4 regions of the Cupriavidus sp. MEYA8 genome follow, and region 2 is predicted to be linked to each of the others. Evidence: predicted binding sites of a transcription regulator. Region 2 holds the regulator's gene; each other region holds the start of a gene.
What was found. Region 2 encodes FNR, which switches genes on or off when oxygen is low (the NO sensors DNR and NnrR bind a similar motif). Its sites were predicted from a motif close to TTGATNNNNATCAA; they were not measured.
Positions count from the first base shown of each region.

Region 1: a site for FNR is predicted at 3,212-3,225, ahead of hemN (oxygen-independent coproporphyrinogen III oxidase). Genes of this name have one in related genera too.
Region 3: a site for FNR is predicted at 4,727-4,740, ahead of AC5WJ1_RS18595 (universal stress protein). Genes of this name have one in related genera too.
Region 4: a site for FNR is predicted at 1,996-2,009, ahead of AC5WJ1_RS21805 (OmpW/AlkL family protein). Genes of this name have one in related genera too.

Region 1 covers NZ_CM181221.1:3,492,899-3,500,594, reverse strand. Annotated here, with positions in the region: gene AC5WJ1_RS16445 (UvrD-helicase domain-containing protein) at 1-1,613, shown strand, start outside; gene AC5WJ1_RS16440 (hypothetical protein) at 1,826-1,996, shown strand; gene AC5WJ1_RS16435 (ABC transporter substrate-binding protein) at 1,982-3,100, opposite strand; gene hemN (oxygen-independent coproporphyrinogen III oxidase) at 3,302-4,783, shown strand; gene AC5WJ1_RS16425 (c-type cytochrome) at 4,851-5,738, opposite strand; tRNA gene AC5WJ1_RS16420 (tRNA-Arg) at 6,194-6,269, shown strand; gene AC5WJ1_RS16415 (hypothetical protein) at 6,437-6,559, shown strand; gene AC5WJ1_RS16410 (MipA/OmpV family protein) at 6,988-7,696, shown strand, end outside.
Region 2 covers NZ_CM181221.1:2,189,978-2,197,673, reverse strand. Annotated here, with positions in the region: gene ccoN (cytochrome-c oxidase, cbb3-type subunit I) at 1-1,019, shown strand, start outside; gene ccoO (cytochrome-c oxidase, cbb3-type subunit II) at 1,038-1,703, shown strand; gene AC5WJ1_RS10160 (cbb3-type cytochrome oxidase subunit 3) at 1,707-1,871, shown strand; gene ccoP (cytochrome-c oxidase, cbb3-type subunit III) at 1,874-2,791, shown strand; gene ccoG (cytochrome c oxidase accessory protein CcoG) at 2,841-4,313, shown strand; gene AC5WJ1_RS10145 (FixH family protein) at 4,349-4,558, shown strand; gene AC5WJ1_RS10140 (hypothetical protein) at 4,555-4,800, shown strand; gene fnr (fumarate/nitrate reduction transcriptional regulator Fnr) at 4,861-5,586, opposite strand; gene AC5WJ1_RS10130 (sulfite exporter TauE/SafE family protein) at 5,664-6,425, shown strand; gene scpB (SMC-Scp complex subunit ScpB) at 6,983-7,696, shown strand, end outside.
Region 3 covers NZ_CM181222.1:321,998-329,693, forward strand. Annotated here, with positions in the region: gene AC5WJ1_RS18575 (uracil-xanthine permease family protein) at 1-1,345, opposite strand, end outside; gene sorA (SorA family sulfite dehydrogenase catalytic subunit) at 1,643-2,905, shown strand; gene sorB (SorB family sulfite dehydrogenase c-type cytochrome subunit) at 2,916-3,572, shown strand; partial or broken gene AC5WJ1_RS18590 (SRPBCC domain-containing protein) at 3,651-3,791, shown strand; gene AC5WJ1_RS18595 (universal stress protein) at 3,833-4,669, opposite strand; gene AC5WJ1_RS18600 (hypothetical protein) at 4,824-5,132, opposite strand; gene AC5WJ1_RS18605 (hypothetical protein) at 5,464-5,862, shown strand; gene AC5WJ1_RS18610 (DUF3820 family protein) at 5,953-6,177, shown strand; gene ggt (gamma-glutamyltransferase) at 6,189-7,696, opposite strand, start outside.
Region 4 covers NZ_CM181222.1:1,029,998-1,037,693, forward strand. Annotated here, with positions in the region: gene AC5WJ1_RS21795 (hypothetical protein) at 1-1,301, opposite strand, end outside; partial or broken gene AC5WJ1_RS21800 (alpha-isopropylmalate synthase regulatory domain-containing protein) at 1,496-1,686, shown strand; gene AC5WJ1_RS21805 (OmpW/AlkL family protein) at 2,074-2,718, shown strand; gene AC5WJ1_RS21810 (AMP nucleosidase) at 2,802-4,289, opposite strand; gene AC5WJ1_RS21815 (GNAT family N-acetyltransferase) at 4,478-4,867, shown strand; gene AC5WJ1_RS21820 (MBL fold metallo-hydrolase) at 5,150-6,178, opposite strand; gene AC5WJ1_RS21825 (Bug family tripartite tricarboxylate transporter substrate binding protein) at 6,442-7,410, opposite strand; gene AC5WJ1_RS21830 (AtuA-related protein) at 7,459-7,696, opposite strand, start outside.

The DNA.
Region 1 (7,696 bases), 1.3 Mb from region 2:
AGGCGGCCAATGCCGACGAGCACCAGGCCGCGCTGGTCTACCGCAACTACGTCGCCACGCTGAACGCGTACCAGGCGGTGGATTTCGACGACCTGATCCGCTTGCCCGCGGAACTGTTCGCGCGCAACGAAGCGGTGCAGCTGAAGTGGCAGAACCGGCTGCGCTACTTCCTGGTCGACGAGTACCAGGATACCAACGCCTGCCAGTACCAGCTGCTCAAGCTGCTGGCGGGGGGCTCGCACCTGCGCGCGCCGGCCTTTACCGCGGTGGGCGACGACGACCAGGCCATCTACGGCTGGCGCGGCGCCACGCTGGACAACCTGCGCGGGCTGCAGACCGACTTCCCCGACCTCAAGGTGATCAAGCTGGAGCAGAACTACCGCTCCACCGTGCGCATCCTGGAAGCGGCCAACGCGGTCATCGCCAACAATCCCAAGCTCTTCGACAAGAAGCTGTGGAGCGAGCACGGCATGGGCGATCCCATCGCCATCCACCCGATGAACGACGAGGAGCACGAGGCGGAGTCGGTGGTGTTCCGCCTGTCGGCGCACAAGTTCGAGCGCCGCGCGCAGTTCCGCGACTACGCCATCCTGTACCGCGGCAACCACCAGGCGCGGCTGTTCGAGCAGATCCTGCGGCGCGAGCGCATTCCCTATGTGCTGTCGGGTGGCCAGAGCTTCTTCGACAAGGCCGAGATCAAGGACATCTGCGCCTACCTGCGCCTGATCGCCAATCCCGACGACGATCCCGCCTTTATCCGCGCGATCACCACGCCGCGCCGCGGCGTCGGCAATACCACGCTCGAAGTGCTGGGCACGTTTGCCGGGCAGGCCAAGGTGTCGTTGTTCGAGGCGGCGATGATGGGCGGCATCGAGGGCAAGCTGCAGCCGCGCCAGCTGGAGCCGCTGCGCGTGTTCTGCGAATCGATGGTGCGGCTGGCCGACCGCGCGGCCAAAGATCCGGCCACCGAAGTGCTCGACGACCTGATGGCCGGCATCCACTACGAGGCATACCTGTACGACAGCTTCGACGAGCGCCAGGCGCAGTCGCGCTGGACCAACACGCTGGAGTTCCTCGAATGGCTCAAGCGCAAGGGCACCAAGCCGGAAGCGGCCGAGGGCGAGGAAGCCACCGGCTATGACAACGCCGACGGCTTCGGCAGCGAAGGCAAGAACCTGCTTGAGCTGACGCAGACCGTGGCGCTGATGAGCATGCTCGAAGGGCGCGAGGAAGATCCCGACGCCGTGCGGCTGTCCACGCTGCACGCGTCCAAGGGGCTGGAATATCCGCACGTGTTCCTGGTCGGCGTGGAAGAGGGCATCCTGCCCCACTGCCGCGAAGACGACGACATGACCGACGAGAAGATCGAGGAAGAGCGCCGGCTGATGTACGTCGGCATCACGCGCGCGCAGCGCAGCCTGCAGATCAGCTGGTGCAAGAAGCGCAAGCGCGCGCGCGAGACGTACTCTTGCCAGCCGTCGCGCTTTATCGGCGAGATGAAGCTGGAAGAAGCGCCGGCACCCAAGGACGAAACTCCGGCGATGAGCCCCAAGGACCGGCTCGGCGCGCTCAAGGCGCTGCTCGGCGGCCCAGGCAAGACGGCGGCCGGCTGATCTTAGGTACGAAGCCCGATACAAAACCCTACCAGGCCGACAAGACCGCGCGCGCCGCTGTCCTTAGCATGACGGTTGTGCCGCTCTGCGCTTTTCACGGTGTGCGGCTTGCGGCGGCAGGGGCTGCCCGGGTCTTGCCGCGCCAGACATCAAGTCTGGCTTTTCCCTGTAATTGGCCCCCGCCGCGCCAGCGTGCGGGGGCAATTTTGGACGTGCTCGCCCTGCTGCAGGCGGTGGTCGACGACGCCGCCGACAGCGGCCACGAGGTCGCGCTCAGCGGCCAGGCGCAGCCGCTGCTGGCGTGGCCGTCGGAGCTGCGGCGCGCGGTGGTCAACCTGGTCGAGAATGCGCGGCGCGCGCGCCTGTCGCTACCGCGCGCCTGACACCGCCAGCGTGACGTACTGCGAGCCGCGCTGGCCGTGGCTGAAGTCGAGGGTAAAGTCCCCCACGTCGACACGGCCTTGCAGTGCGCGGCGCAGCTCGGCGGCACCGCCGGCGCGCACGCCGGCCAGCGCCCGTGCCAGCCATGCGGCGCCGATATAGCCGGCCAGCGTCGCCGAGGACGGCGGCTCATCCAGGTATTGCTTCATGCGCGCTACGTGTTCCCTGACCACGCGCAGCGTGGCCTGCTGCGGGCCGGGCGCGACCTGGGTCAGCACCATGCCGCCGGCGTAGCCGGTACCCAGGATCTCGCGCGCGGCCGTGGCACTGACCGACGACAGGCCGACCAGGAAGCCATACCAGCCCTGCGCCGCCAGTGCGCGGCCCAGTCCGGCATAGGCCAGCGTATCGCCCGCGACGATCACGGCGCCGGGGCGGGCGGCTGCAATGCGGCGTGCCGCAGCGTCGGCACCCGGGTCGGCTTTGGGATCGAGCGGCACCGCGCGCGTGCCGGTCTGCGCCTCCAGCCGGGCCAGCGATGGCGTGGCGAAGTCCGGCGCCACCGCCAGCGCGATCGCGCTCAGGCCATAGCTGCGCAACTGCCGCACTGCCGCGTCGAGTTCGGCCTGGTAGTCGGCGCGGGTGAACCAGACGTTGTCCGCTGCCAATGCCAGGCCCGACAGCGGCGCCACAATCTGCACGCCGCGCCGGACCAGCTCGGCCGATGACGCCAGCGCCGGCAGGAGACGGTCGCCGGCGCCGAACAGCAGCTCGGCGTGCTCGCTGTCGGCCAGCGCCACCGCCTGGGCCACCGCGCGGCGCGGATCGGGATCGGCGTTGCGCACCACGTGGGCGATCCGTACCGGGCCGTTGGCGGCATTGACCGCGTCGAACAGCACCTTGGCGCCGGCCAGGTAGTCGCGCGCCAGGTCCGCCTGCGCACTACCGCGGTCGATCAGGTGGCCCACCACCACGGTGCGGCGCGCGGGAGACTGGGCCAGCAGCGGGGCATTGGGCAGCGCCAGGACCGCTGCGCCGGCCGCCAGCAGGCGTCGGCGCAGCGGTAGGTACGGCAGGGAAGGGGGCAGGGTGTCCGGGATCGGCATCGCGCAATAGGAAAAGGGGGCGCAAGTCGCGCCGGCGCGCAGCGTATCCGCCACGTATTACCGCCGTGTGACGCGGGGCGCCTGCGCACCCGTGCCGTGCCAACGCCGCGCTTGACGACGATCAACGCAACGCGCGGCGCGCAGTCCTAGCATGGGCTGTCAAACACCGTTCCCCCCGCGCCCCCCATGAACCCGCTTGCCATGACTACCCTTGCGCCCGACCGCCGCGCGCTGTCGGACTTTCGCGCTCTCGCCGGCCGCATCGACGGCAACGGCCCGCGCTACACCTCCTACCCGACTGCCGACCGCTTCAGGAACGGCCCGGACCTGTCGCTGTACCACGACGCCCTGGCCGCCTGCCGTGCCGATGCGCCCGCGCCGTTGTCGCTCTACCTGCATATCCCGTTCTGCGAGAACATCTGCTACTACTGCGGCTGCAACAAGATCATCACGCGCGACCACGGCCGCAGCGCCCGCTACGTCACCTACCTGGGCCGCGAGATGGCGCTGCTGGCCGCGCGGCTCGGCACGCGCCGGCGCGTGCTCCAGTCGCACTGGGGCGGCGGCACGCCGACCTTCCTGGATCCCGAAGAAATGCGCCGCGTGATGGCGCTGCTGCACGAGCATTTCGAACTGCCGCCCGATGGCGAGCATTCGATCGAGATCGACCCGCGCCGCGTCGATGACGCGCGCATGGCGCTACTGGCCGAACTTGGGTTCAACCGCGTCAGCCTGGGCGTGCAGGATTTCGATCCCGAGGTGCAGCAGGCCATCCACCGGATCCAGTCGTACGAAGAGACCCGTGCCGTGGTCGACGCCGCGCGCCGGCTGGGCTTCCGCTCGGTCAGCCTCGACCTGATCTACGGCCTGCCGCACCAGACTGCCGCACGCTTTGGCCGCACCATCGACCAGGTGCTGGCGCTGCGGCCCGACCGCCTTTCGGTCTACAGCTATGCGCACCTGCCGCATGTGTTCAAGCCACAGCGGCGCATCGACGAAAGCGCGCTGCCGCCTGCCGGCGAGAAGCTCGACATCCTGGTCTCCACCATCGAACGCCTGACCGCCGAGGGCTACGTCTATATCGGCATGGACCACTTCGCGCTGCCCGATGACGACCTCGCCGTGGCGCAGCGCGAAGGCCGGCTGCAGCGCAACTTCCAGGGCTACTCCACGCACGCCGGCTACGACCAGCTCGGCCTCGGCATCTCGGCGATCGGCGCGGTGGCGGGCCGCTACGTGCAGAACGCCCGCACGCTGGACGAGTACTACGGCGCGCTGGACCAGGAGCGCCTGCCGCTGGCGCGCGGGGTGGAGATGACCGCCGACGATCATCTGCGCCGCGAACTGATCGGCGCGCTGATGTGCAACGGCGTGCTGGATATCCCCGCGCTGGAGCGGCGCCACGGCATTGACTTCGGCACCGATTTCGCGCCCGAACTGGCCGACCTTGCCACCCTGGCGGCCGACGGGCTGGTGCAGGTCCAGCCAGCCCGCATCACGGTCACGCCGCTGGGACGCCTGCTGGTGCGGCGCGTGGCGATGGCGTTCGACCGCTACCTGCGCGACGATGCCGCACGCGTGGCGGTCGCCGGGCCCGAAAGCGAAGGCACTCGCCGGTCCGCCAACGACGGCGCGCAACCGATCCGCATCGTGCCGCGGGCGCGCTACTCGCGCGTCGTGTAACCGCCGCCAGGCATGAAAAAACGCCCGCGAATTTCGCGGGCGTTGTTGTTTGCGGCGCAGTCGTGCCTTACTTGGCTGCGTTCGCCATGTAGTCCGACGCGGCGATCACGTCGGCGTCCGGGCCGGCGTAGCCACCCTTGGGCGGCATCACACCCTTGCCCTTCAGTGCGTAGTTGTGGACCGCGTCCATGCCTTCCTTCAGGCGCGGCGCCCAGGCGGCCTTGTCGCCAAACTTGGGCGCACCGGCCACGCCGGCGGCGTGGCAGGCGGCGCAGACCTGGTCATAGACCTTCTTGCCGACGTCGGCCGACGCAGCGGCTGGCGCCGCAGCTGGCGCCGCGGCAGCGGCTGCCGGAGCCGCAGCAGCGGGTGCGGCCGGTGCGGGCGCAGCAGCAGCCGCAGCGGCTTCCGGCGCCGCAGCGGTCGTCGGGGCAGCGGCAGCCGGTGCCGGCGGCTCGGGGAACTTCGCGCCACCGGCGTCGGCCATGTAGACCACGGCGCGGGCCAGTTCGTAATCGGTGTAGTCGTCAGGCGTGCTGCCGGCGCGCGGCGGCATTGCGCCCTTGCCGCCCAGCACCGACTTCATCAGGCCGTCAAAGCCCTGGCCGATACGCGCGCTCCAGTCGCCGGCAGTACCATACTTGGGCGCTCCCGCCGCGCCAGTGGCGTGGCAGGCCGCGCAGATTTCCTTGTAGACCTGTTCGCCGGTCTTGAACACGCGCGGTGCATTGGGGTCCTTGATTTCGAGCGACGCGACCGGCTTGATGCGGTCGTTGACGGCTTCCGCGGTGGTGGCAGTGCCGGCACTTTCAGTGGAGCCGTGTCCCACAAAGTTGACCAGGAGGACGATCACGAGGATCGGTACCAGGAAAGCCGCGACCACCACAGCGATCAGCTGCTTGGGGGTCTTGATGGGAGACTCGTGTTCGTGGTGTTCGTTGTGGACGTCGCTCATACAGAACTCTCAGTTTTGCAGGAAACCTTCTGGCCGCTCACCCTCGGCTTGCTTTATCTGGCCCTAGTCTGACCACTACCTGGCCCGCAGGGACCCGACAGAAGTCCGCCCCATGCTGCCTTGCGGCCATTGCCTGGCTCGGGTCTGTCGCTATTTGCGCACTTCGGAGTGTCTCCCGGGCCGGGCCCCGGATTGTCGCCGAAACCAAGCCGCAAAGCCTTGATCCTGGTCGACTGCGTGAGGGGCACGATTTGACGCAAATAGCTGGCGATTATAGCCCCATTCCACCCTTCGCCAGTGCCAAAAGCGGCGGTTGCGAGACGTAAGGCGGACCCTCCGGAGAGGCCCGCATGGACGGCGCGGGGCAAACGCGGTATCCTATGCGACTTTCCTGCGGCGGCATTCGCGCGCTGCATTGCTGTACCCGCAATACCGGTTTAAAAAACCGTCTCTGTGCGCCCGTAGCTCAATGGATAGAGTACTGCCCTCCGAAGGCAGGGGTTGCTGGTTCGATCCCAGCCGGGCGCGCCAATCCCATCCGGATTTCCCGCTTTTCCTCCGCCGCCGCCACCACCGCCGCGAAGAACAACAACGCACAACCACAGCCTGCGCGATAAGACGCCGATGTCGATGCTGATGGTCGATATTGACCGCTTCAAGCGCGTCAACGACAACTGGGCCACGCCAGCGGCGACCGCGTGCCGAAGAAGCTGGCCGACGTGATGCGCGCGACCGTGCGGGCCATCGACGTGCCGGGCGCGCATCGGCGGCGAGGAATTCGCCGTGCTGCTGCCGCGGATGGCAAAACGCGCCTCGAATAACGCGGCGGTTGCCCAGCCCGGTCAGCGCGTCGGTCTCGGCCAGTTCGCGCAGCGCTTCGCCGCGGGCGAGGTAGTGCGAAAACAGCTTGCGGAAGCCCTGCAGCGTGACCCACAGCAGCAGCCCCAACGATAGCGCGCTGGCCGCCAGCACCGCGCTCAGGTGCGAGGCGGTGCGCAGCAGCAGGGGGCGGAGGTCAGCGAAAGCTGAACTCATCATGTGCTATCCGGAATAAGAGGCAAAGAACTCGATGTGTCATTGCCAGATAAGGAATGATCGAGGCTGCCAGGTATGGATATCGCCACTGCTGGCATGGATATCGGCGCGCACTTAATTCGCGGCGCAAAAAGTTTCATGACGGTCCCGCCACCTTGCGCCACGGCCATGCTGATAGATTCACCCGACCACACCCTGTCCCGAATGCCCTGTCATGGTTATCTCGACAAGCCTCCCGCGCTGGCTGCGCGGCGCGTTGGCCGGCATTGCGCTGGCCGTGGCCGCGCACCCCGGCGAGGCCGCGCCGGTCAGCCTGCCAGGATCGCTGCCGAACATGGTCGGCCTCGGCGTCGGCTCTACCACCGAGTTCGCCGGCGGCAAGGACCGCATGATCGGCGTGGTGCCCGGCGTGCGCTACGTGACCCCGGGCGGCCGCCTGCTGGAATGGTATGGGCCGTATGCACAGTTCAATTTCGGCGGCCTGACGGGATTCCAGTGGGGGCCGGCGGTAGGGCTGCGGCTGGGCCGCAACAATGTCGACGATCCGGTGGTGGCGCAGGTGCACGAGATCGACACCACGGTGGAGGCGGGCGGGTACATCGGCTATGAATACCTGAACCCTGGCCGCGTCCCGTGGCGGCTGCGCGGCGGCATCAACGTGATGACCAATGCCGGCATCGTTTACGGCGGCAGCCGCGTCACCGCCACCGGCACCTTCTGGATGCCGCTGCACCAGCGCATCTACGCGGGCATGGGCCTGGGCGCGACCTGGGTCAGCGGCAGCTTCAACCGTACCTACTTCGGCGTAACGCCGGCGGATTCGGCAGCCAGCGGCCTGCCCGTCTACAGCCCGGGCGGCGGGCTGGAGCAGTTTACGGGCTGGCTGGCGATGATCTACCAGTTCGACAAGCACTGGTATGGCG
Region 2 (7,696 bases):
CCTATGCGATCGTGTTCTTCGGCACCATCGTCAAGCGCAAGACACGGCATATTTATGTCGCCAACTGGTTCTTCGGCGCCTACATCCTGACCATCGCGCTGTTGCACATCGTCAACAACATTGAGATGCCGGTGTCGCTGTGGAAGTCCTACTCGGCCTATGCCGGCGTGCAGGACGCAATGATCCAGTGGTGGTATGGCCATAACGCGGTGGGCTTCTTCCTGACCACCAGCTTCCTCGGGATGATGTACTACTTCATTCCCAAGCAGGCCGAGCGTCCGATCTATTCATACCGCCTGTCCATCGTCCACTTCTGGGCGTTGAACTTCACCTACATGTGGGCCGGCCCGCACCACCTGCAGTACACCGCGCTGCCAGACTGGGCGCAGTCGCTCGGCATGGTGTTCTCGCTGATTCTGCTGGCGCCGTCGTGGGGCGGCATGATCAACGGCATCATGACCCTGTCGGGCGCCTGGCACAAGCTGCGCACCGACCCGATCCTGAAGTTCCTGGTGGTGGCGCTGTCGTTCTATGGCATGTCCACGTTCGAAGGCTCGATGATGTCGATCAAGACCGTCAATGCGCTGTCGCACTACACGGACTGGACCATCGGCCACGTGCACTCCGGCGCGCTGGGCTGGGTGGCAATGATCTCGATTGGTTCGCTCTACTACCTGATCCCGCGGCTGTTCGGCGAGAAGCAGATGTACAGCGTGCGCCTGATCGAATGGCACTTCTGGATCGCGACCATCGGCGTGGTGCTGTATATCGCCTCGATGTGGATCGCCGGCGTGATGGAAGGCCTGATGTGGCGCGCCACGCAGCCTGACGGCACGCTGACCTATGCCTTCGTCGAAGCGGTCAAGGCCAAGTACCCGTTCTACCTGATCCGTCTGCTGGGTGGCATCTGTTTCCTCTCCGGCATGCTGCTGATGGCCTACAACGTCGCCAAGACCATCGTCGGCAAGCGTGCCGTGGATGCGCCGATCCCGGCCAGCATCCCGGCCTCCGCACACTGATCATTCCAGGATAGAAAGATGTCGGAAAAACAAAGATTCTTTTCCCACGAAACGCTGGAGAAGAACATCGGCTGGCTGATCATCTGCACGATCCTCGTGGTCAGCATCGCGGGTCTGGTGCAGATCGTGCCGCTGTTCTTCCAGCACTCCACGACCAAGCCGGATCCGGGTATCACGCCGTATTCGCCGCTGCGGCTGATGGGCCGGGATATCTATATCCGCGAAGGCTGCGTCGGCTGCCACTCGCAGCAGGTGCGGACACTGCAGGCCGAAACCGAGCGTTACGGCCATTTCTCCACCGCGGGCGAGGCCGTCTACGATCACCCGTTCCTGTGGGGCTCGAAGCGTACCGGTCCCGACCTGGCACGCGTCGGCGGCCGCTACTCGGACGACTGGCAACGCATCCACCTGCGCAACCCGCGTGACGTGGTGCCCGAGTCGGTGATGCCTTCCTACCCGTGGCTGGAGAAGGCCGCGCTGCCGACCAACGATATCCAGGCGCGCATGCAGGCGCTGGCGAAGCTGGGCGTGCCATACACCGAGGCCGACATCGCCAAGGCGCCGGACGAGCTCCAGGGCAAGACCGAGGAAGACGCGCTGGTGGCTTACCTCCAGGCTCTGGGCACCAACCGCCGCAATGTCCGCGTGGACACCGCTGCAGCAGTTGCACCGGCGAAGGAGTAAGCCATGGCCATGATCACCGCTATTGCGACCGTCGTGTCGATGGTCGTCTTCCTTGGCATCTGCTGGTGGGCGTGGTCGGCCGGCCGGCAGGCCGCCAACCGGGAATCCGCCATGCTGCCGTTCGCGCTGCCTGACGAAACCACGACAACATCGAGCCGGAACACCTAGCCATGAGCGATTTCTTTTCCGATTTCTGGAGTTACTACATTGCCGCGATCGCGCTCGTCGGCATCGTCTGGTGCGTATGGCTGCTGTTCTCGCAACGCAAGATCACCAAGACCGCCAGCGGGGGCGACGACACCGGCCACGTCTGGGACGACGACCTGCGCGAACTGAACAACCCGCTGCCGCGCTGGTGGATGTGGATGTTCCTGCTGGCCTGTATCTTCGGCCTGGTCTACCTCGTGTTGTATCCGGGTCTGGGCAAGTACTCAGGCGTGCTGAAGTTCTCGACGCAGGGCGAACTGGCCGCGCATCGTGCCGCGCAGGAGCAGATGCAGAACGAGATCTATGCCAAGTACCTGAAGATGGATGTCAAGCAGGTGGCTGGAGATCCGCAGGCGCGCGAAATTGGCCAGCGGCTGTTCCTGAACTACTGCGCGCAATGCCATGGTTCGGATGCGCGCGGCAGCCGCGGCTTTCCCAACCTGACGGACGGCGACTGGCTGTATGGCGGCGAACCCGAGACCATCCAGCAGACCATTGCCAAGGGCCGCAATGGCGTGATGCCGCCGTTCGCATCCACCATCGACGGCAAGCTGGCAGGCGACGTGGCGCAGTATGTCCGCTCGCTGTCGGGGCTGTCTTCGGATCCCATCCGCGCCTCGCGTGGCGAGAGCACTTTCAAGTCGACCTGCGCGGCTTGCCACGGTGCCGGCGGCAAGGGCAACCAGGCACTGGGCGCGCCGAACCTGTCCGATAACGTGTGGCTGTATGGCAGTTCGGAAGGCAGCATCGTCGACGCCATCCTGAAGGGGCATAACAACCATATGCCGGCACATGAAGAGATCCTGACGCCAGAGCGGATCCGCATGCTGACGGCCTATGTCTGGGGTCTGTCGAATACCGGCGGGGGTGCCGGCCAATGACAGGCGACTCATCTGAGCGGGCGCGGGCCGCCCGCAGGAGAAACCATCCATGAACGCACCCGGGACCGAAGAAATGGCCCGGGCGGCCGACCGCCAGCGGTCGGCCGCTGCGCCTGCCGAGACCTCGGATGAAACGCTGTACGAGGTCCGCCGCAAGATCTATCCGCGCTCCGTTACGGGCGCTTTCTCCAGTTGGCGCGTCTGGCTGGTCCTCTTCACGCAGCTGATCTACTACGGCACGCCCTGGCTCCAGTGGAACGGACGCCAGGCCGTGCTGTTCGACCTTGGCGAACGCAAGTTCTACATCTTCGGGCTGGTGTTGTGGCCTCAGGATGTCATCTATCTCGCCGTGCTGCTGGTCATTTCGGCGCTGGCGCTGTTCCTGTTCACGGCGATCGCCGGGCGGCTGTTCTGCGGTTACGCCTGTCCACAGACGGTCTATACCGAGATCTTCATGTGGATCGAGCGGCGGATCGAAGGCGACCGGATCGCCCGCATCCGTCTCGACGGCGACCCCTGGAGCCTGCGCAAACTGCGTATCAAGGCCACCAAGCACTTCCTGTGGGTACTGATCGCGCTGTGGACCGGCTTCACCTTCATCGGCTACTTCGCGCCGATCCGTGAGCTGGGTGGCGAGCTGGCGAGCCTGTCGCTGGGCCCGTGGCAGACGTTCTGGATGCTGTTCTATGCGTTCGCCACCTGGGGCAACGCTGGCTTCATGCGCGAGCAGGTGTGCAAGTACATGTGCCCGTATGCGCGTTTCCAGAGCGTGATGGTCGACCGCGACACCTACGTCGTGACCTACGACGTCGGCCGGGGCGAGCCGCGCGGCAGCCGTTCGCGCAAGACCGACCATCGCCAGGCGGGCCTGGGCGATTGCGTCAACTGCAGCATCTGCGTGCAGGTGTGCCCGACCGGCATCGATATCCGCGATGGCCTGCAGTATGAATGCATCGGCTGCGGCGCGTGCATCGACGCCTGCAACCAGGTCATGGACAAGATGTCCTACCCGCGCGGGCTGATCCGATACACTTCGGAGAATGCCATGCGCAAGGCGCTGTCCGCGGCAGCATCGCGCAAGCGCCTGCTGCGTCCGCGTGTCATCATCTATTCCGTGATCTGGGTCGCGCTGCTCGCTGGCTTTGTGGCTTCGATCGCGCTGCGCACGCCGCTGAAGGTGGACATCATCCGCGACCGCGGCGCGCTGGGCCGGGAGGTCGAAGGCCGCTGGATCGAGAATGTGTATCGCCTGCAGCTGATCAACACGACCGAGGGGCCGATGTATATCAGCGTGCGAGCCGACAGCGACGAGCTGAAGCACCTGACGGTCGAATATGACAAGCAGGCCGAATCGCTGGCGCCGACCTCGAACCGGCTGTTGCCGATCCGCATACGCGTGCCGATCGAAGACGCGGCGCAGGGTACGCACAAGATCAGCGTGACGGTGACCAGCGAAGGATCGGAGCAGGGCAACGCCGAGATCCGGCAGAGCACCAGCTTTATCGTGCCGCGCGACCTGTGACGCCAGGCGCTCGGTGCAGAACTCAAGGGGGCATGATGAATCAGCAAGGCAATCCGTGGTGGAAAGAGCCGTGGCCGTGGCTGTTGATGAGCGGCCCGCTGGTCGCGATGGTGGCGTGCGGCGTCACCATCTGGCTTGCGTCGTCGCATCCTGACGTGCCGGTGCAGGGCGCAGCGCGCCATGGACTGGTGGTCGAGAAGGCCGAGGCGGTGCGGCCTCAGCCGAGCGCAGCGAGGCAGCCATGAGGTTGCGCTGGCTGATGTGGGTCTTGTGGCCCGGGTTCCTGATGGCGGGCTTCGCCACCGCGACGGTGTTCTCGGTCGTGGACCCCGGTGATCTGAAGTTCTTCGGGCATCCGATCGAGGCGTCGCGCGAATCGATCTACACGATGAGCTTCCTGCTAGCGTGGATCTTCTGCGCGCTGTCCAGCGGGTTGACGCTGTACACGATGCCGACGCGGCTCAGCGATACCGACGAGTTGGAGTGAATGCCGATGCCTGCGCCGCCCCGCGCGGCGCAGGCGCAAAGCGGCGGGTGGTGGGAAGGGTCAGCAGCTACGGCTGTAGAGCTGCTTGATGCCGGCGAGATCCACCAGCTTGACGTGGCGCTGGCGAATCTGGATCAGGCCGGCTTCAGCGAAACGCGAGAACAGGCGGCTGACGGTTTCCAGCTTCAGGCCCAGGTAGCTGCCGATTTCCTCGCGGCTCATGCGCATCACGAATTCGGTCGACGAGTAGCCGCGCGCCGACAGGCGCTCAGACAGGTTGATCAGGAAAGCGGCCAGGCGTTCTTCGGCGCGCATCGAACCGAGTGTCACCAGCATCATCTGGTCGTGCGTGATTTCCTTGCCCATCAGCCGCAGGAACTGATGCTGCAGCGAAGGCAGGTCTGCAGACAGCGTCTGCAGGTCCCCAAGGCGGACTACACAGACCTCGGTATCTTCCAGCGCGGTGGCGTCCGAGGCATGCTGCATCTCACCGAGGCCGTCGAGGCCGACGATTTCGCCTGGCAGGTGGAAACCGGTAATCTGTGAACGGCCGTCTTCGGTCGTGACATGGGTCTTCAGCGTGCCGAAGCGAACGGCGTAAACCGCGGTGAGGGGATCGCCCATGCGATACAAGGTCTCACCCTTATGGACCCGGATGCGTTCCTGCACCAGCGTGTCCATCTTGGTGAGGTCTTGCTGGGACATGCCAACCGGAAGGCACAGTTGCCCCATCGCGCAAGTGGAGCAACGGGGCGACATCTCAGTGATTGGAATGGAGGTGAGCAATTGGAACCTGCAAGAGTGGATGCGAGGGCGCGACCCCGCCATTTTACCGTGCGATGTGATGAGGCAGGGAGTCAGATTTGCCATTTGGTGTACTAATTAGCGTTTTTATGCTGGCATTGCTGGGCGGCGTGCACTGCGCGGCAATGTGTGGCGGCATCGCACTGGCGGTTGAACAGCCGCGTGGCGGCGTCGCGGCCCTGACCTTCGTGCGTAGCCGCGCTGCCTGGGCCGGCGAGTTGCTGGCAATGCACCTGGGCAGGATTTCGACCTATGTGCTGCTTGGCGCGCTGTTGGGCGCGATTGGCGCCGGCGCGTGGAAGCAGGACTACCTGCCGTTGCAGCGCTGGTTGTTTGGTGCCGGCAGTGCCATGCTGCTGTGGTCGGGCTGGCGCGTGCTGCGCGGCAATGCCTTTACCGTCGCGTGGCTCGAGCGGCTGGCGGTGCGGGCAGGCAGCGTGCTGGCGCGGCAGCTTGGGCGGCTGGGCGGCGGCGCCATGCCCACCTTCGTGCGTGCGCATGGGGGGCTTGCCAGGCGCTATGGTGTTGGCCTGGCGTGGGGGCTGGTGCCGTGCGGCATGGTCTATGGAGCGCTGACGCTGGCGCTGCTCGCCGGCAATGCCGGTTCCGGTGCGCTGGTGATGGGTGTGTTTGGCATCGGTACGCTGCCCAACCTGCTGGTGCTGTCGGGGCTGTCCGGCTACCTGCGCAGCCTGTCGCGGCGGCGCGCGGTGCGCGTGGGCGCGGGCGTGGCGGTCATGGTGTTCGGGGCCCTTGGTCTGGCGCGCGCGGTGTTGTTGCCACATTCGCTGGCAGAGCAGGGTTTCTGCCTGGTCTTTTGAGACGTATGCGGCGCTCGGCGCGTCGGATGGTGGTTGCGGGCGAGGGCGGGAATGCCATACAATCGCCAGCATTGCGGTATCGCGCGGTGTTTTGTAAGCAGCGGCGAGCAGCGCCAGCGGCCTTCCTGCCAGAAGGTGCGCCCAGGGCGGCGGGGAGTGTTGGTAGTTCGATTCCCGGCCCGTCCCACGGTCCATCCGGATCAAATGATCTGGTTCAAAAGCCCGGCTGGCACTGCGGTGTTGGAGATGCCGGCCTTGCTCCCGATACCCGTTTTTCTTGCGTCCGAGGCGTTCAGTTCGCCGACAGCGGCGTCCGTTGTGCGGACGCGCCACGCAAGAGGTTCGCTGACCGGCCCATGGCGGCATGCGAACGATCTCCTGCCGGAGTGACCCGGCAACTCGATGCAAAGAAAGGGAAGTGCACGGCTTGGATGCAGCAGGCATCCGGGTGAGCTGCGCAATGAGATGGCGATGGCATTGGCATCGCTGTATCCAAAATCTCCGGTGCCCCGGATCCGTCCGGGAGCAGGTGCAAAGACAGGCTGCACACCATCAACATGAATACCCAAGAGGCGAAGATCGTCCTCGAGACGGCGCTGATCTGCGCGCAGGAGCCTTTGCGCGTCAATGATCTGCGACGGTTGTTCGCCGACGACGTCGGCGCGGACACCGTCCGCGTGCTGCTGGAGGAACTGCGCCAGGACTGGCGCCCGCGCGGCGTGGAGCTTGTGTCGCTGGCCAGCGGCTGGCGCTTCCAGAGCCGCCCCGAGATGCGTGAATACCTTGATCGCCTGAATCCGGAAAAGCCGCCGAAATACTCGCGCGCCGTGATGGAGACGCTGGCGATCATCGCTTATCGCCAGCCGGTGACGCGTGGCGATATCGAGGAAATCCGCGGCGTGACGGTCAGCACGGAAGTCATCAAGAAGCTGGAAGACCGCAGCTGGATCGAGGTGATCGGGCACCGCGACGTGCCGGGGCGCCCGGCCCTGTATGCCACCACCAAGGCGTTCCTGGACGACCTCGGGCTGCGCACGCTGGACGAGCTGCCCCCGCTCGAGGATGCCCAGGCGCAGGCGCAGGCAACGCTGCTGGACCAGCAGGCCATCGATTTCGAGGCGCTGGCGGCAGGCAAGCCTGGCAGTGCCGATGAAGAGGCGTTTGCCGAGCCGGCCCGGCCCGAGGCATCCGCCGCAGGCGAGCCCGAAGCCACGGACGCCGGCCAGGGGTCCGCCGACGGCGCAGTCGCCAACGGATTCGACCTGCAGCCG
Region 3 (7,696 bases), on a different replicon from region 2:
GCGTGGCGGCGGCATCGTCGCCGACCGCGGGGGCCGGGGCCGTGGCACGCAGGCCCGTGTGGAAAAACAGGAAATTGAGCAGCGCTGCGGTGATGGCGCCCATGGCCACGCCGTTGCCGACCAGGATGCGCAGGTTGGCCGGCAGCCCGCCGTAGATGCCGGGCACCAGGATCGGCAGCAGGCCCCCGGCCAGCGCCACCGCGACGACATACATGTTGGCGTGATGGCGCAGGTCGACCTTGCGCAGCATGTCGATGCCCATGGTGCCGACGATGCAGAACACCACCAGCCCGGTGCCGCCCACCACCGCCTCGGGGATCGCGCTGATCAGCGACGACACCGGCACCAGCAGCCCGAACACCACCAGGATCGCGCCCGACACCGCGGTGACGAAGCGCGAGCGCACGCCGGTGGCGCGCACGATGCCGATGTTCTCGCCGCTGGTGATGATCAGCGAGGTGCCGAACATCCCGCCCACCAGCGAGGTCAGCGCATCCGCACGGATGGTGCGCGGCACGTCGCGCTGCTGGTCCACCGGCTTGCCGACCGCGTCGCTGATCGCCAGCGTCTGGCCGGTGGCCTCCACCATCGAGATCACCGCGAACACCATCAGCGGGATCGCAGCCACCACGTCGAAGGTCGGCATGCCGAAGGGGAACGGCGTGGGCAGCGCGATCACCGGCGTCATCGACACATGGCCGACTTGGAAGGCACCCGTCAGCACCGCCACCAGCGCGCCGCCCAGCAATCCGAGCAGGATCGCCAGCTGCGCGAGCATGCCCGTCAGCAGCCGCGACGCGGCGACCGTGCAGGCGATGGTGGCAAACGCCAGCAGCAGGTTGAGCGGATCGACCGTGGTGCCCGCTGCCGGATGGCCCGCGATCAGCCGTCCCGATACCTGCGCCAGGTTGATCGCCACCAGCAGCAGCATCGTTCCCACCACCACCGGCGGGAAATAGCGCAGGCAGCGCCGGAACACCGGCAGCACGCAGAAGTAGAAGACGCCGGTCAGGATCACCGCGCCGGCCGCGGTCTGGACGTCGGTCTGCTGTGCGATCAGGATGAACAGCACGATCGGCGCGCCGCCGGGCAGCATCACGAACGGCAGCCTGGCGCCGATGCCGCGCTTGCCGAGCGACTGCAGCAGCGTGCCCAGGCCGCAGATCACGAAGGTGGCGCTGAGCAGTTGCACCGCCAGCGCCGGCGGGAAGTTGAGCGCCTTGCTCATCAGGAACACGGACGCGATCGGCGACGCGGCCATGACAAGGACATGCTGGAGGCCGAAGACGAACAGGCGCCGCCATGGCAGCAGTTCGTCCACCGGCGCGGGGGCGGCGTGGGACATGAATAGGCTCCTCGTTTGGTGTACGGGCGTTGTGCGGTGGCCGGCGGCCAGCCGCTGCGTCTGTGCGCAGTTCGCCTCAGATGTTATGAATTTCCGCTAACAAAAACGTTTTGGTAAGTGTAGGGAAATGGAAACTGCGACGCAAGCGGTTTCTCCGGCCATTGCCGGGCGGCCCCTATATCGACTGAATCGATAACAGCTAGCAGGAAAACCCGTTTCACAAGCTAACGTCGCAGGCGCAAAGTGAGCGCCACAACGCATCGCGCACGCCCCCGCGAGCGCCAAGGAGACGCCCCCATGCGAGACAAGAACACGCCCGCCGGCCTTGCCGGCGCCCCCCAGCCTGGCCCCACCCGCCGCCGCTTCGTCCGCCATGCTGGCGGGCTCGCGCTGCTCGCCTCGCCGCTCGGCGCCCTTGCCGCAAAGGCGACCGACGGCGTCACGCTCGCCGACGGCCCGCGTCCGCTGGTGCGCTATCCGGGCAAGCGCCCGCTGGTGCGCGTCAGCACCCGCCCGCCGCACCTGGAAACGCCCTTCTCCACGTTCAACGAGGGGCCGATCACGGCCAACGACGCCTTCTTTGTGCGCTATCACCTGGCCAACATCCCGCTGTCGGTAGACCTGAACACTTACCGGCTGAGCGTGGGCGGCCATGTCGGCAAGCCGTTGCGGCTGTCGCTGGACGAGCTCAAGAAGCTGGCCGATCCCGTCGAGGTGGTGGCGGTGAACCAGTGCTCGGGCAACAGCCGCGGCTTCGGCGAGCCGCGCGTGTTCGGCGCGCAGCTGGCCAACGGCGCGATGGGCAATGCGCGCTGGACCGGCGTGCCGCTGCGCAAGGTGCTGGAGCATGCGGGCATCAAGGCTGGCGCCAAGGTGGTGACCTTCAACGGCATGGATACGCCGGTGCTGCCGAGCACGCCGGACTTCCGCAAGTCGCTCGATATCGCGCATGCGATGAACGGCGAGCCGCTGCTGGCCTGGGGCATGAACGGCGAAGACCTGCCGCTGCTCAACGGCTATCCGCTCAAGCTGGTGGTGCCGGGGTATTTCGGCACCTACTGGATCAAGCACCTGTCCGAGATCGAAGTCCTTGACCACCCGTTCGAGGGCCATGACGCGTTCTTCATGACCAAGGGCTACCGCGTGCCGGACAACGATTGCCAGTGCGTGGCCCCCGGTACGCCGGCCGCCAAGACGCGGCCGATCTCGACGCTGGCCGTGCGCAGCTTTATCACCAGCGTCGAAAACGGCGGCAGGCTGCCGGCCGGCCGTACCGTCGAGCTGAAGGGCATTGCCTTCGACGGCGGCTCGGGCATCCGCACGGTCGAGGTTTCCGTCGATGGCGGGCAGAACTGGCAGGCGGCGAAGCTCGGCGAGGACCTGGGCCGCTTCTCGTTCCGCGCGTGGCACTTGCCGGTGAAGTTCGCCCGCAAGGGCCCCGCGGTGCTGATGGTGCGCGCCACCAGCAACAAGGGCGAGACCCAGCCGGCCAAGGCCAACTGGAACCCCGCCGGCTACCGCCGCAATGTCATCGAAGCCACGCCGGTCACCATCGCCTGAGGAACGCGCCATGAAAGCAACCATCGCCCCCGCGCTGCTGGCGCTCGCCTTGCTCGGTGCCGGCCATGCCGGCGCCGCGCCGCAGGACATCAAGCTGCCGGCGGAAAACGTCAAGCTCAAGCCCGCCAGGCTGCCGGGCTACGGCATCGCCATGCAGAAATGCGCGATCTGCCATTCGGCCGACTACGTCTCCTACCAGCCGCCCGGGCTAAGCCTGGCGCAGTGGACCGCCGAGATGAAGAAGATGCAGCAGGCCTACGGCGCGCCGATCGACGATGCCGAAGTCGAGCAGCTCGGCGCCTACCTGGCCGTGGCCTATGGCTCGGCCAAGGCGAAGGATCCCGAGATCGTGGCGATCGCGCAGAAGGCCGGCAAGCCGGCTGCAGCGGCGCCTGCTCCCGGCGCCGCTGCCGCGAGCGTCGACGTGCAGGGGCTGCTGGCAAAGAATGCCTGCCTGAGCTGCCACAGCGTGACGCAGAAGGTGGTCGGACCGGCCTACCATGAGGTCGCCGTGCGCTACAAGAACGATGCGCAGGCCCAGGCGAAGCTCGAAACCAGCATCCGCGGCGGCAGCAGCGGCAAGTGGGGTGCGGTGCCGATGCCGCCGTTTGCCAGCCTGAAGCCGGAAGAAGTGCGCGCGCTGGCGGCATACGTGCGCCAGCAATAAATTTCCACCTGCCAACTCGCGCCCCGGCCATTGCCGGGGCGTTTGCATTTTTCTCCTTGCCAGACGCGCCGTCGCCACGAAGACGATGGCACGCGCTACACCGCGCGCGTGATGCATCCGGACGAAGCCACGCGCAAGCAGCATGAAGAGCTGGGCTTCCACGAGGGCTGGAATACCTGCATCACGCAGCTGGAAGAATTTGCTGCGCAGCTGAAGTGAGCCGGCAAGGAGGTTGCCGCAGGCGCGCGGCGGCGCGCGCTTCAGTGCGAGAACAGCACCGGCACGGTCATCGACTGCAGCAGCACGCGGGTCACGCCGCCGAGGACCAGTTCACGCAGCCGGCCATGGCCGTAGGCGCCCATCACGATCAGGTCGGCGCCAAAGTCCGCGGCGCGCGACAGGATCAGCTCGCCAATGGTCAGGTCAGCGCCGCCGGGGCCGTGCTCGATTTCGACCGAGGCGCCCTGCCGCTCCAGCACCCGCTGCGCGTGGCTGACCGGCGTGGCATCGGCACGCAGCTCCTTGGCGGGGGTATGGGCGCCGAGCATGCGGACTTGCGCGCCAGCCAGCAGTGGTAGCGCGTCGTGCAGGGCGCGCGCGGCCTCGCGGCCGCCGTTCCAGGCCAGCAGCACGCGCGTGCCGATGGTGCTGAACTCGCCGGCGCACGGGACCACCAGCGTGGGCCGGCCGGATTCCAGCAGCAGCGCTTCCAGCAGCTGCCGGGCCACCGGGCCTTCGACGTTGTCGCCATCGTACTGGCCGGACACGATCAGCCCGGCCTCGCGCGCTTCGCGCAGCGCCAGCGTGACGGGGTCGCGATCGACCGCGCGCCAATCGGCCACGACCCCCAGTTCGCGGGTGGCGGCCTCGAAGGCGCAGTGCATGTCTTCGCGCTGCAGCCGGCGGCGTTCCTGGTCTTCGGCCAGACAGCGCTGGGCATTGTCCATGCGGTAGGACCAGCCGGGGTCGGGCACGCGCCCGGCCAGCAAGCCGATCAGCGGGCAGCCGGCGGCGCTGGCGAGGCGGCCGGCAAGGTGCAGGCGGCGGGAGGACTGTGGATTGCCGTCCAGGTGGACCAGGATGCTGTCGTAGGCCATGATGCCCTCGCTTCGGTCTTGCTTGCATCCAGTCTAGGCCGCAAGACCGATTGGGCCTTGACCCGAGTCAAGGCGGCCGGAACCCGCGCTTAATCCGGCCGGCACGGAAAGCGACAAGAAACGGACGGCAGGCGCCATCTGCCACCAGCATCACTCAGTCGTCGTGGTCTTCGTGCCAGCGGCGCCATTCACGCTCGCGCCGCCTTTGTTCGCGCCATTCGCGCTCGCGCCACTTGCGCTCCCGCCATCGTTGTTCGCGCCAGTCGTCGTAATAGGCCGGCGCCACGACCACCGGCGGCGGCGGCGCCACGTAGACCGGCGCCGGCTCGTAGTAGACCGGGGGCGGCGCCACGGCATAGCCGGGAATGCCGATGCCGATATCGACGTTGACGCGGGCCTGGGCGGTGCCCGGGCCCATGACTGCGATGCCTGCCAGAGCGCAGGCGGCCAGGATGCTTCGCATGGTGATGTCCTCCTGGCCGGCAATGTAACGGTGCGCCGCGGCGGCAGGTGTTCGCAGAAGGTTAGGCACGTAGCAACGTGTAACCGCACCGGCGCTTTTGCGGCGCTGGTGGCGCCCCGGCGCGCTGTCGCACTCCCCGTCGGCCAGCACGCGCACTTCGGGCTCAGGGTGGAGGGGCAAGCGGTGGCGCTGGCATCGCGCGCGTAATTAACCCGCTCACGCGTGCCTGGCAAGGCTGGTAAATCACCGTTGCAAAAACAAACAGAATGTCAGGTGCCTCGGCGCTAAAGTGGTCTTTCCCATGCCTGAAGGCTAATTTGGAGGTACACGCATGAAGCAACATCTGGCGAAATCCCTGTTGATGGCTGGCGCGATGGTCGCGTCCTACCCGCTGTTCGCACAGCAGGCCCAGCCCCTTCAACCGGCCCAGCCGATGCAAGCCACGCAACCGATGCAAGCCACCCAGCCGGCGCCGTCCGCGCAACCGATGCAAGCCATGCCGGCCCCCGCACCGTCCGCACCATCCGCCCAGGTCGCACAGGCCCCGGGCGCAGCCAGCCCGTACGCACCCGCAGGCCAGCCCGCGCAACCGGGCATGGCGCCGGCCCCGGTCGACCCGATGCAGGCAGCCGCACCTGCCGGCGCCGTCGATCCCGCCAGCATGAGCCTGGCCCCCGATGCGCTCGGCACCCGCCTGGGCCAGCGCAGCGGCTTCCTCGACGGCGCCTGACGCCAGTCCCCGCGCGCTAACGCGCGGACCGGTGGCGGACCGGCGGGCGCAAGCTGTGGTAGCGTAGCGCCCTGCCGATTTGACGCCACCATGACTCCGTTCGATTCCGACGCACTGAAGCGGCTGGTCAGCGTCGCCATGCCCTATGGCAAGCACAAGGGCACGGTGATTGCCGACCTGCCGGGCAACTACCTGAACTGGTTCGCCCGCGAAGGCTTCCCGCCAGGGGAGATTGGCGGGCTGCTGGCGCTGATGCACGAGCTCGACCACAACGGCCTGTCGCACCTGCTCAAGCCGTTGCGCGGGCGCGGCTAGCACCGCGCCGGCTACAGCCCCAGCGCGCGTCCGTCGCTGCGCGGGTCGTGCGCGCCGGCAAGCTGCCCTTTCGGTCCGATCCGGATCGCGCCCGGATGCCCGGCCAGCTGGCTCTGCGCCGGGATCGGGCTCAGCTGGTGGCCGCGCGCCGCCAGCTCACTGAACACCTGCCTGCCGGCGTCCTGCTCCAGCTTGAGGCTGTCGCGGCTGTCGGAGAAGGTCTTGCCCAGCAGGAAGCGCGGCCGGCCGAGCGCGGTCAGCGGGTCCATGCCGTAGTCGATCATCCGCGTCAGCACCGCCGCCAGCGTCTGCGGCTGTCCGTCGGCGCCCTGCGTGCCATATAGCAGCCGGGGGCGGCCGTCCTTGAGGTAGATGCCCGGGTTCAGCGTGTGGAAGGGCCGCTTGCCGCCCTGCAACACGTTGGGGCTGGCGGGATCGAGGCTGAACGATGCGCCGCGGTTGTGCCAGAGTACGCCCGTGTCGCCCACCACCACGCCGCTGCCCCAGTCGAAATACACCGTCTGCAGCATGCTGACGCAGCGGCCCTCGCGGTCGGCCGCGCCGATGTACACCGTATCGCCGGGCTGGTACACATGCGGCCACGGCATGGCCCGTGCCATGCGGATGCGTTGCGCCTGCGCATCGAGGTGCCGGCGCGACAGCAGCCGGTCCACCGGCACGTCGACGAAATCGGGATCGGCGACGTAGCGATTGCGATCCAGGAACGCCAGCTTCACGGCTTCGACCAGCAGGTGGTAGTAGTCGGCGCTGCCCTCGGGCACGGCCGACAGGTCGAAGCGGTCGAGGATCCCCATGATCTCCAGCGTCGTCACGCCCTGCGTGGGCGGACGCAGGCCCAGCAGTTCGCCGCCACGGTAGGCCACGCGCAGCGGCACTTCCTCGCGTGCCTGGCAGCGCGCCAGGTCATTGGCGCGCAACGGCGAGCCGGCCTGCGCCAGCCCTGCCGCAAGCCGGCCGGCGATGTCGCCCTCATAGAACTCCCGCCCGCCCTGCGTCGCCAGCCGCTCCAGCGTGCGCGCCAGTTCGGGCTGGCGGAACATTTCGCCCGGCTTCGGCATGCGCCCGTCGGGGGCGAACACGCGGCCGAAGCCGCCCCAGGCCGGCAGGTCCGCGGCGCGGAACTCCTGCCAGAAGCATTGCGACGGCGTGACCGGGAAGCCGTTGGCGGCGTACTCGGTGGCGCGCCCCAGCAGCGTCGACCATGACTGGGTACCGCCCCACTGGCTCTTGCCGAAGGCATAGGCGCGGTCCCAGATCGCGACCGTCGCGGCCGCGGTCAGCGCGGCGCCCGGCCCGCGCAACGGGATGGCGCCGCTGTAGCCCGGCGTTTCGGCGGCGGCCTGCCCGATCCCGGAGAACGAGCGCACGTTGCCGTCGCGGTCGCTGGTCACCAGGAAGGCATCGCCGCCCAGACCGGTGAAATGTGGATAGGTCACGCTCAGCACCGCGCCGATCGCAATCGCTGCCTCGATCGCATTGCCGCCTGCCTTCAGCACTT
Region 4 (7,696 bases), on a different replicon from region 2:
CCGACGAAGACCAGCTTCAGCGGCGTGTTGTCCGCCACCACCGTGCAGGTCGCGGTGATGGTGAAGTCGCCGGCGGCGGTGCCCGTCGCGCGCACCTGGTGCGGCAACATCAGCATGCTAGGCGTCAGTGACACTGGACCGGTCTTTTCCCACGCCCAGTCTTTGCACGCGGTGTACTGCGCATCATCGCCCAGGTGCTTCATGCGCGCGGTCACTTCCACCGGGATCGCCGGCATCAGCAGCAGCGTCAGCGGCTGCTGGTTGTCGTCGACCAGCGTCCAGGTCGGATTCTCGGTCACGGACAGGGCGGCAGCCGGGCGCACGGCCAGCTTGGTGCTCACGGCGGTCACCGTCAGCGTGCTCTGGACCGGGCCGGTGCCCTTGGCCAGGCTGCTGCTGACCGTGGCATCGTGCGTACCCGCGGCTTCGGCGGTCGACAGCGTCGGCGAGGTGGCGGTGTAGGTCCAGGTGCCGTCGAAGTCGGCCGTGACATCCTGGCCGTCGTTGCGCAGCACGCGCGAGGTGAATTTGGCCGGATGGTCGTTGAGCACCTGCAGCGCATCCACCGGCTGGCCAAGGCGCGTGGTCACCACGCGATAGGTGGCCGAGCCGTTCTTCGCCACCGTCACCACGATGACGCCGCCGATCGCGCGGCCATCCGGCGCCGTGACCGACACCGACACGTCAGCCGTCACGGCCGCGGTGGTCGAGCTGTTGCTCGCCTTCAGCGTGGCGCTGTTCTGGCTGGCCGTGACCTGGACCGCGGTGGCGCTGCTCGCCCACGCCCAGCTGTTGACGCTGGCCGAGACGTCATTGCCGTTGCTGTCGACCAGCGACACCTTGACCGGCAGCTCCTGGCCGTCGCTCATCGACAGATTGGTATGGGGAATCGACAGGCTGTAGCTGACCGCGGAAGCCGGCACCACGGTCATGGTGGCGGTCTGCGCAGGCAGCGTGGTGGTGGTGTTGTCGGCGTTCCTGACGGTCGCGACCACCTGCACGTTGGTGGTACCGGTGGCGATGCCGCGCACCACCGCATTGGCCGGCGTGGCCGCGACCGGTTCGACCGTGGCGATGCCATTGTCGGCGCTGCTCCAGGTGAACACCGTATTGCCGCTGACATCGACGCCGTTGCTGTCCACCGCCAGCGCGCTGATGGTGAGCGTGCGGCCCACGCCTACCTCGCCCGAGGTCGTGCTCATCTTGACGGTGAAGGTCAGCGGCGTGGTCGCGGCAGGCGTGGAGGGCGAACTCGAGCCGCCGCTGCCCCCACCGCCGCAGGCGGCCAGCAAGAATGTCATGGCAGTCCCTGCCAGCCAGGTTGCCCACGTTCTCAGTTTCATGATGTTCCCCCGTGTTCTTTCACGCGCTACCAGCCTAGGTGCAAAGGTGCCAGCGCAATACTGGCCAGATGACTGAGGGATAACGTACGGACCCGCGCATAACTCATCCTTTCAGCGCACATGCGACCGTCCTTCGGTCGAGGCGGAGCGCCGTGACGGATGTGGACCTGCCGGTGCGCGTGATGGACTACCACGAGCACGCGATGACCGCCGGCGCCGATGCGCGCGCGGCTTGCTATGGGAAGTGCGGGTGGGAGATTCGCCGACGGGCTTCGGCGCGGGCATCGACGTGAACCCGGTCACGGCGTCGCTGCGCGCGGTGGTCTCGGGCGTGAGCCGGCACCGCGCCGGCCGGCAGACGAAGCCGACGTGGCCTGACACGGCGCTCGCCGCAAGGGGATCCGAAGAAAACCGGTGTGCCCCGCCCCCACGGGGCACACCCGGAAAGACGCCCTTGCGGACGCCCACGACATGCCCGGTGCCACGGCGCCCGCCTTTGCGTGGAAGCTCGCGGGCGCTGATCTCCTGCACAGCGTAAGGGCTGGCGCGCCGGCTTGCCACGAATGATTCCGCATGTGGTTATTAGCGGAGGATTAGCGCCGCAACTCCGCTGTCGCGCGATCGCGACGCACCTGTGTGGCGGCTTCTCGACTTGTTCTGCATCAAGGTCCGCACAAACCCGCTCGGCCAAACTGTCCGCGGACTCCTTACCAGACCAAGACAAAACATCATGAACAAGCTCTCTCTCCGTACCCGGGTCACCTGCTCCGCCATCGCCGCCTGCGCCATGCTCGGCGCGTTCGCCGCGCCCGCGATGGCCGCCGACGATGCACAAGGCAACTGGATGGTGCGCCTGCGCGGCACCTACCTCGACATGGCCAACAGTTCGGACCCGGTTGGCGGCGTAGGGGCATCGGACCGCATCACGGTCAACAACAAGTGGATCCCCGAGCTCGACGTCACCTACTTCTTCACCCCCAATATCGCCGCCGAGCTGGTGCTGACCGTACCGCAGAAGCAGAACGTCTATCTCGACGGCAACAAGATCGGCACCTTCAAGCACCTGCCGCCATCGCTGCTGGTGCAATACCACTTCATTCCCAATGGCACGTTCCGTCCGTATATCGGCGCGGGCCTGAACTTCACCCGCATCTGGGGCGAGAACCTCGCCAACAACGCGCTGCAGCTCGACAGCTGGAGCGTCGGGCCGGCGCTGCAGATCGGCATGGACTACAAGCTGACCAAGAACTGGTTCCTGAATGCCGACATCAAGAAGATCTGGCTGTCGAGCGATGTGAAGGCCGGCGACGTCAAAGTGTCCAAGGTGAGCCTGGACCCGTGGCTGTTCAGCATGGGCGTGGGCTATCGCTTCTGAGCGGCAACGCGAGAGTAAAAAATTAAAGGCCGGCCCCGTCGGGAGCCGGCCTTTTTTGCTTGGGCAAGAAAGAACGTCGCAGCCTAGCGGAATGCCGGCTCGTCGAAGCTGCGCAGCTTGCGCGAATGCAGTTGCTCGACACCGTTTTCACGCAGGATGCGGATTGCCTCCAGCCCGATGGTCATATGCTGGCTGACGCGCTGCCGGTAGAACGCGTTGGCCATGCCGCGCAGCTTGAGCTCGCCGTGCAGCGGCTTGTCCGAGACGCACAGCAGCGTGCCGTAGGGCACGCGCAGGCGGAAGCCGTTGGCGGCCACCGCGGCGCTTTCCATATCGATGGCGATGGCACGCGACTGGTTAAAGCGCGCATACAGCGACTTGGATTTCAGCTCCCAGTTGCGGTCGTCGGTGGAGACCACGGTGCCGGTGCGCATGCGCGTCTTCATCTCGCTGCCGGACAGGCCGGTGACGCGCGCCACCGCTTCCTGCAGCGCCACCTGGATCTCGGCGATCGGCGGCACCGGCACCCAGGGCGGGAGGTCGTGGTCGAGCACGTGGTCGTCGCGCACGTAGGCGTGTGCCAGCACGTAATCGCCCAGCTGCTGCGAGCGGCGCAGGCCGCCGCAGTGCCCGACCATCAGCCAGCAATGCGGGCGCAGCACGGCAAGATGGTCGGTCATGGTCTTGGCGTTGGACGGGCCCACGCCGATATTGACCAGCGTCACGCCCAGCTTGTCCTCGCGCACCAGGTGGTAGGCCGGCATCTGCGGCAGCGCGCGCGGGCGGGTCGTGTCTTCGGGCTCGGCGCCGCCGAGGTCCTGGACCACGTCGCCGGGCTCGACAAAGCGGGTGTAGCCGCCGCCGTCGCTGCTGCTCATCAGCGCACGGCCCAGCGCGACGAATTCATCGACATAGCGCTGGTAGTTGGTGAACAGCACGAAGCGCTGGACATGCTGCGGCGCCGTGCCGGTGTAGTGGTACAGCCGCTGCAGCGCCAGGTCCACGCGCTCGGCCGGGAACAGCGACAGCGGCCAGGCCTCGCCCGGGATCGGCTCGTAGGTGCCGTTGGCGATGCCGTCGTCGATGCGGCTGAGCTCGGGCAGCACGAACGAGGCCTCCAGCTCGCGCGCCTGGGTGTAGCTGATGTCGGTGGTCGAGGCTTCGATCACGAACGGCAGCGGGATCGGGCGCCGGCTCAGGCCGACGACCACCGGGACGCGGTGGTAGCGCATCAGCCGTTCGATCTGGTCGCGGTAGTAGTCCGCCAGCAGGTCGGGGCGGGTCACCGTGGTGCCGTACACCCCGGGGTAGGCCACCGTGCCCCAGGAGGGGCGGCTGTCGGTGACCATGGTCTCGATGTTGACCGAGATCCCCAGGTACGGATAGCAGGCGTGCGCGGCCGAGGGCAGCGGCTTGCCGCTGGCGAATGCATCGAAGCGCGCGCGCACCGCGCCGACCGAGGCGTCGTAGATCTCGCGGATGCGCGCCAGCGCTGCATCTGCGTCAGAAAATTCGGCGAGCTGGTCGGCCGGATGGGCTGAGGAGAAGACGGGGGCGTTCATGCAGGCCATGATACCCCGCCGGCGCGCTGGCGTGAGCGGCACCCCCACCCACCCGGAAGCCAAATTGACGCGCCCGCGCCCGCTCGCTACACTCCGCCAATTGTGCGGCGCGGGTTCCCGTGCCGTTCTCGACTCGCGGCGCCCCTGGTGGCAAGGGGCGGCGAGGGGCCGTACATGCTTTACTGGGAGAGCCGCCAATGGAAATCCGTAACCTGTTGCCCGATGACATCGAGGCAGCCAGACAACTACTGATCGCCAATGGCTGGTCCAACCGGATAGGCGGTCCCGACAAGTTCGCGCGGCTGGTGGCCAATTCCCAGCGCGTGGCCGTGGCGGTGGAAGGCGGCGAGATCGTCGGCTTCGCCCGGGCCCTGTGCGACGACGTCTCCGACGGCTTCCTGTCGATGGTAGCCGTGGCCCCGAGCCACCGCCGGCGCGGCATTGGCCGCTCGCTGGTGCGCCACGTCATGGGCAACGATCCCGATATCACCTGGGTGCTGCGCGCGGCGCGCTCTTCCGAAGCGGCGTTCTTCGGCCAGCTCGGCTTTACGCCATCGATGGTGGCAATGGAGCGGCGCCGGCCCTGAGCCGTACCGGCCAGTCCCGACTGATCCTCGCGCCTCACTCCGCGCCCATCTGCGCGAGAACTCCCCGGCGTACCAACCTGAACAGCGGCCGCCCGGCGCGCCATGCGTCGGCGTGGTCGCGCCCCGGCTGCGGCAGCCCGCTACGGGCGGGGCCAGGAACAGCACGTCGAAGAACGCGATGCCCTCGGCCAAGGTGCCGCAGCGGGCAAGCGTACCCATTTCTGCGGCCATCGGCCTGAGCGTTTCCCCAGGCATGGCGAACAGCGCGGCGTGCGCCCCGGGCTATCGATCCGCTCGGATCGGCCCGTACTCGGCCGGCACCCAGGTATAGCCGGCCGTGTCGCGACGCACATGGCCCAGCCCCGGAAATGGCAGGTGCGCGCCCCCTACCCACAGCTTGCCCTTGGCCGCATCGGCCAGGATGCGCTTGCGCGTGATCACCGCGGCATGGCTGTCGGTATCGAACTCGATCGCCACCTGCGGACGGCGGAACTGGACCGCATGGCTGTGGACGATGTCGCCCCACAGCAGCAGGCTGTCCTTGCCCGAGGTGAACAGGTAGCCACTGTGGCCCGGCGTATGCCCGTAGGCGGGCAGCGCGCGCACGCCCGGGATCGGTTCGGCGCCGCTGCCGCCTTGGCCGCCGCTGCCCCCGTTAAACGTGCGGAACCGGTTCGCCGCCTGGTATGGCGCGACCGCGGCGCGTGCCATCGCGAACAGCCCCTGTGCTTCCTTCGGCGCCGCGGCGGCATTGGCTTCGTTGAGCCAGTAGTCGGCATCGGCCTTGTCGACATAGACCGTCGCGTTGGGGAAGGCCGGCTGCCCGTTCGCGGCGAGGCCGCAGGCATGGTCGCCGTGCAGGTGCGTCAGCAGCACCGCGTCGACCTGCTCCGGCGCATAGCCCGCCGCGCGCAGGTTGTCGCCAATGCGCCCGAGCGTGGGACCGAAGCATGCCGCTGCGCCGGTATCGACCAGCACCAGGCTGCTGCCGGTATTGACGAGGTAGGCATTGACCGCCGTCTGCATGCCCGGCGTCGACTCGACGAACATCCGTGCCAGCAGGCTCTGCACCTCGCGTGCGCTGGTGTACTTGAGGATCTTCGGGTCGAGGTCGATGTAGCCGTCGTACAGTGCGGTGACTTCCAGCTGGCCGATCACCATGCGGTAATAGCCCGGTACCTGGGTCTTCTGCTGCGCCGCGGCCGCATGGGCGCTACCGATGGTGGCCGGTAGCATCGTGATGGCTATCGCGGCGGCGGTTGCGGCGGCCATGGCCAATGCCGGCAGGCGCGCGGCGGACTGCAGCTTCATGTCTGGTTCCTTGTTGTTGGTGGTTGTCGGGGGAGACAGCGCCGGCCGGCGCGCACACCGGCCGAAGGCGTATGTTAAGCCGGATGGCGACTCACCGGAAAAGCAGGCCCGGCGCGGCAGCGAGCAACAAGGAGAGACCGCGGACGACACGACAACAGCTACGCAGAAATAGGTACGCCCGACCAAAGCGTACCTACTTCTGCGTAAAGAACGGGGCCGCGTGGCCCCGTTTTCCATTCATGCGAGCTTGCAGCGGCTCGTCGTCACTCAGGCTGGATATTCGCCGCCTTGATGATGCGGCCCCACTTGCCAGACTCCTGCGCCTGGAATTTCGCGAGTTCGGCGGGCGTGCTGGTAAACACTTCGGTGCCCGTCGACTGGTAGAAGCTGGCCGCAGTGTCGCTGCGCGCGGCCTTCACCATCAACGCGTTCAGCCTGGCCACCACGGGTTGCGGCGTACCGGCCGGCGCGTAGGCCGCGAACCAATAGCTCATCTCGTAGCCCTTGACGCCGGCCTCGTCGATGGTCGGCACGTCGGGCGCCAGCGGCGAGCGTGCCTTGCCCGATACGCCCAACGCGCGCAGCTTGCCGCTCTTGACCTGCGGCAGGCCCGTGGCGGTGTCGGTGATCATCATCTGGATCTGGTTGCCGAGCAGGTCGGTGATCGCCAGCGGGTTGCTCTTGTACGGCACGTGCAGCAGTTCGACGTGCGCCATCTGCTGGAACAGCTCGCCGGCGATGCGCGACGACGAGCTGCCGCTGCCGAAGCTGAGCTTGCCCGGTTGCTTCTTTGCCAGCGCGATGAACTCGCCCACAGTCTTGGCCGGCACTTGCGGGTTGACCACCATGATCTGGCCGCCGCGGCCGAGCGCGGTCACCGGCGCATAGTCCTTGACCGGGTCGTAGGGCAGCTTCTTGAACAGGTGCTCATTGGCGGCATGGGTGGTGTTGGTGCTGATCAGCACGGTGTAGCCGTCGGGCGCGGCCTTGGCGACGTCAGACGCCGCAATAAAGCCATTGGCGCCGGGCTTGTTGTCGACCACCACGGTGACCTTGCTGTCCAGCGTGATGGCCTGGCCGATGGCCCGCGCGAGCTGGTCGGTGGCGCTGCCGGCGGCGAACGGCACCACGAAGCGGATCGGCTTGTCGGGGAATTCGGCCCATGCCTGCCCGGCGGGCAGGACCAGTGCGCACAGCGCGACGGCGGCCAGTGGCTTGAGGAATCGGTGCATCGTTGTCTCCTGTCGGAATCGTTGTTGGTGCGCGTTGTTGGTGCAGATTCAGGGTGCGGCGGTCACCAGCCGCGGCGGCAGCGGGATCTGCAGCTGCAGCAGGCGGAACGACAGCGCCTTGCCGTGGGTGTCGAGGTTGAGCGCGTCATTGACGCCGCCGTCGAGCACGCCGTCGATGACAAAATTCATGGCGTGCAGTGAGGGCACCAGGTAGCGCGTGACGGCGCCGGGCCGGCGCTCGCTGAACAGCGCGCGCACGGCGTCCTCGGTGACGTGGGCAACCAGG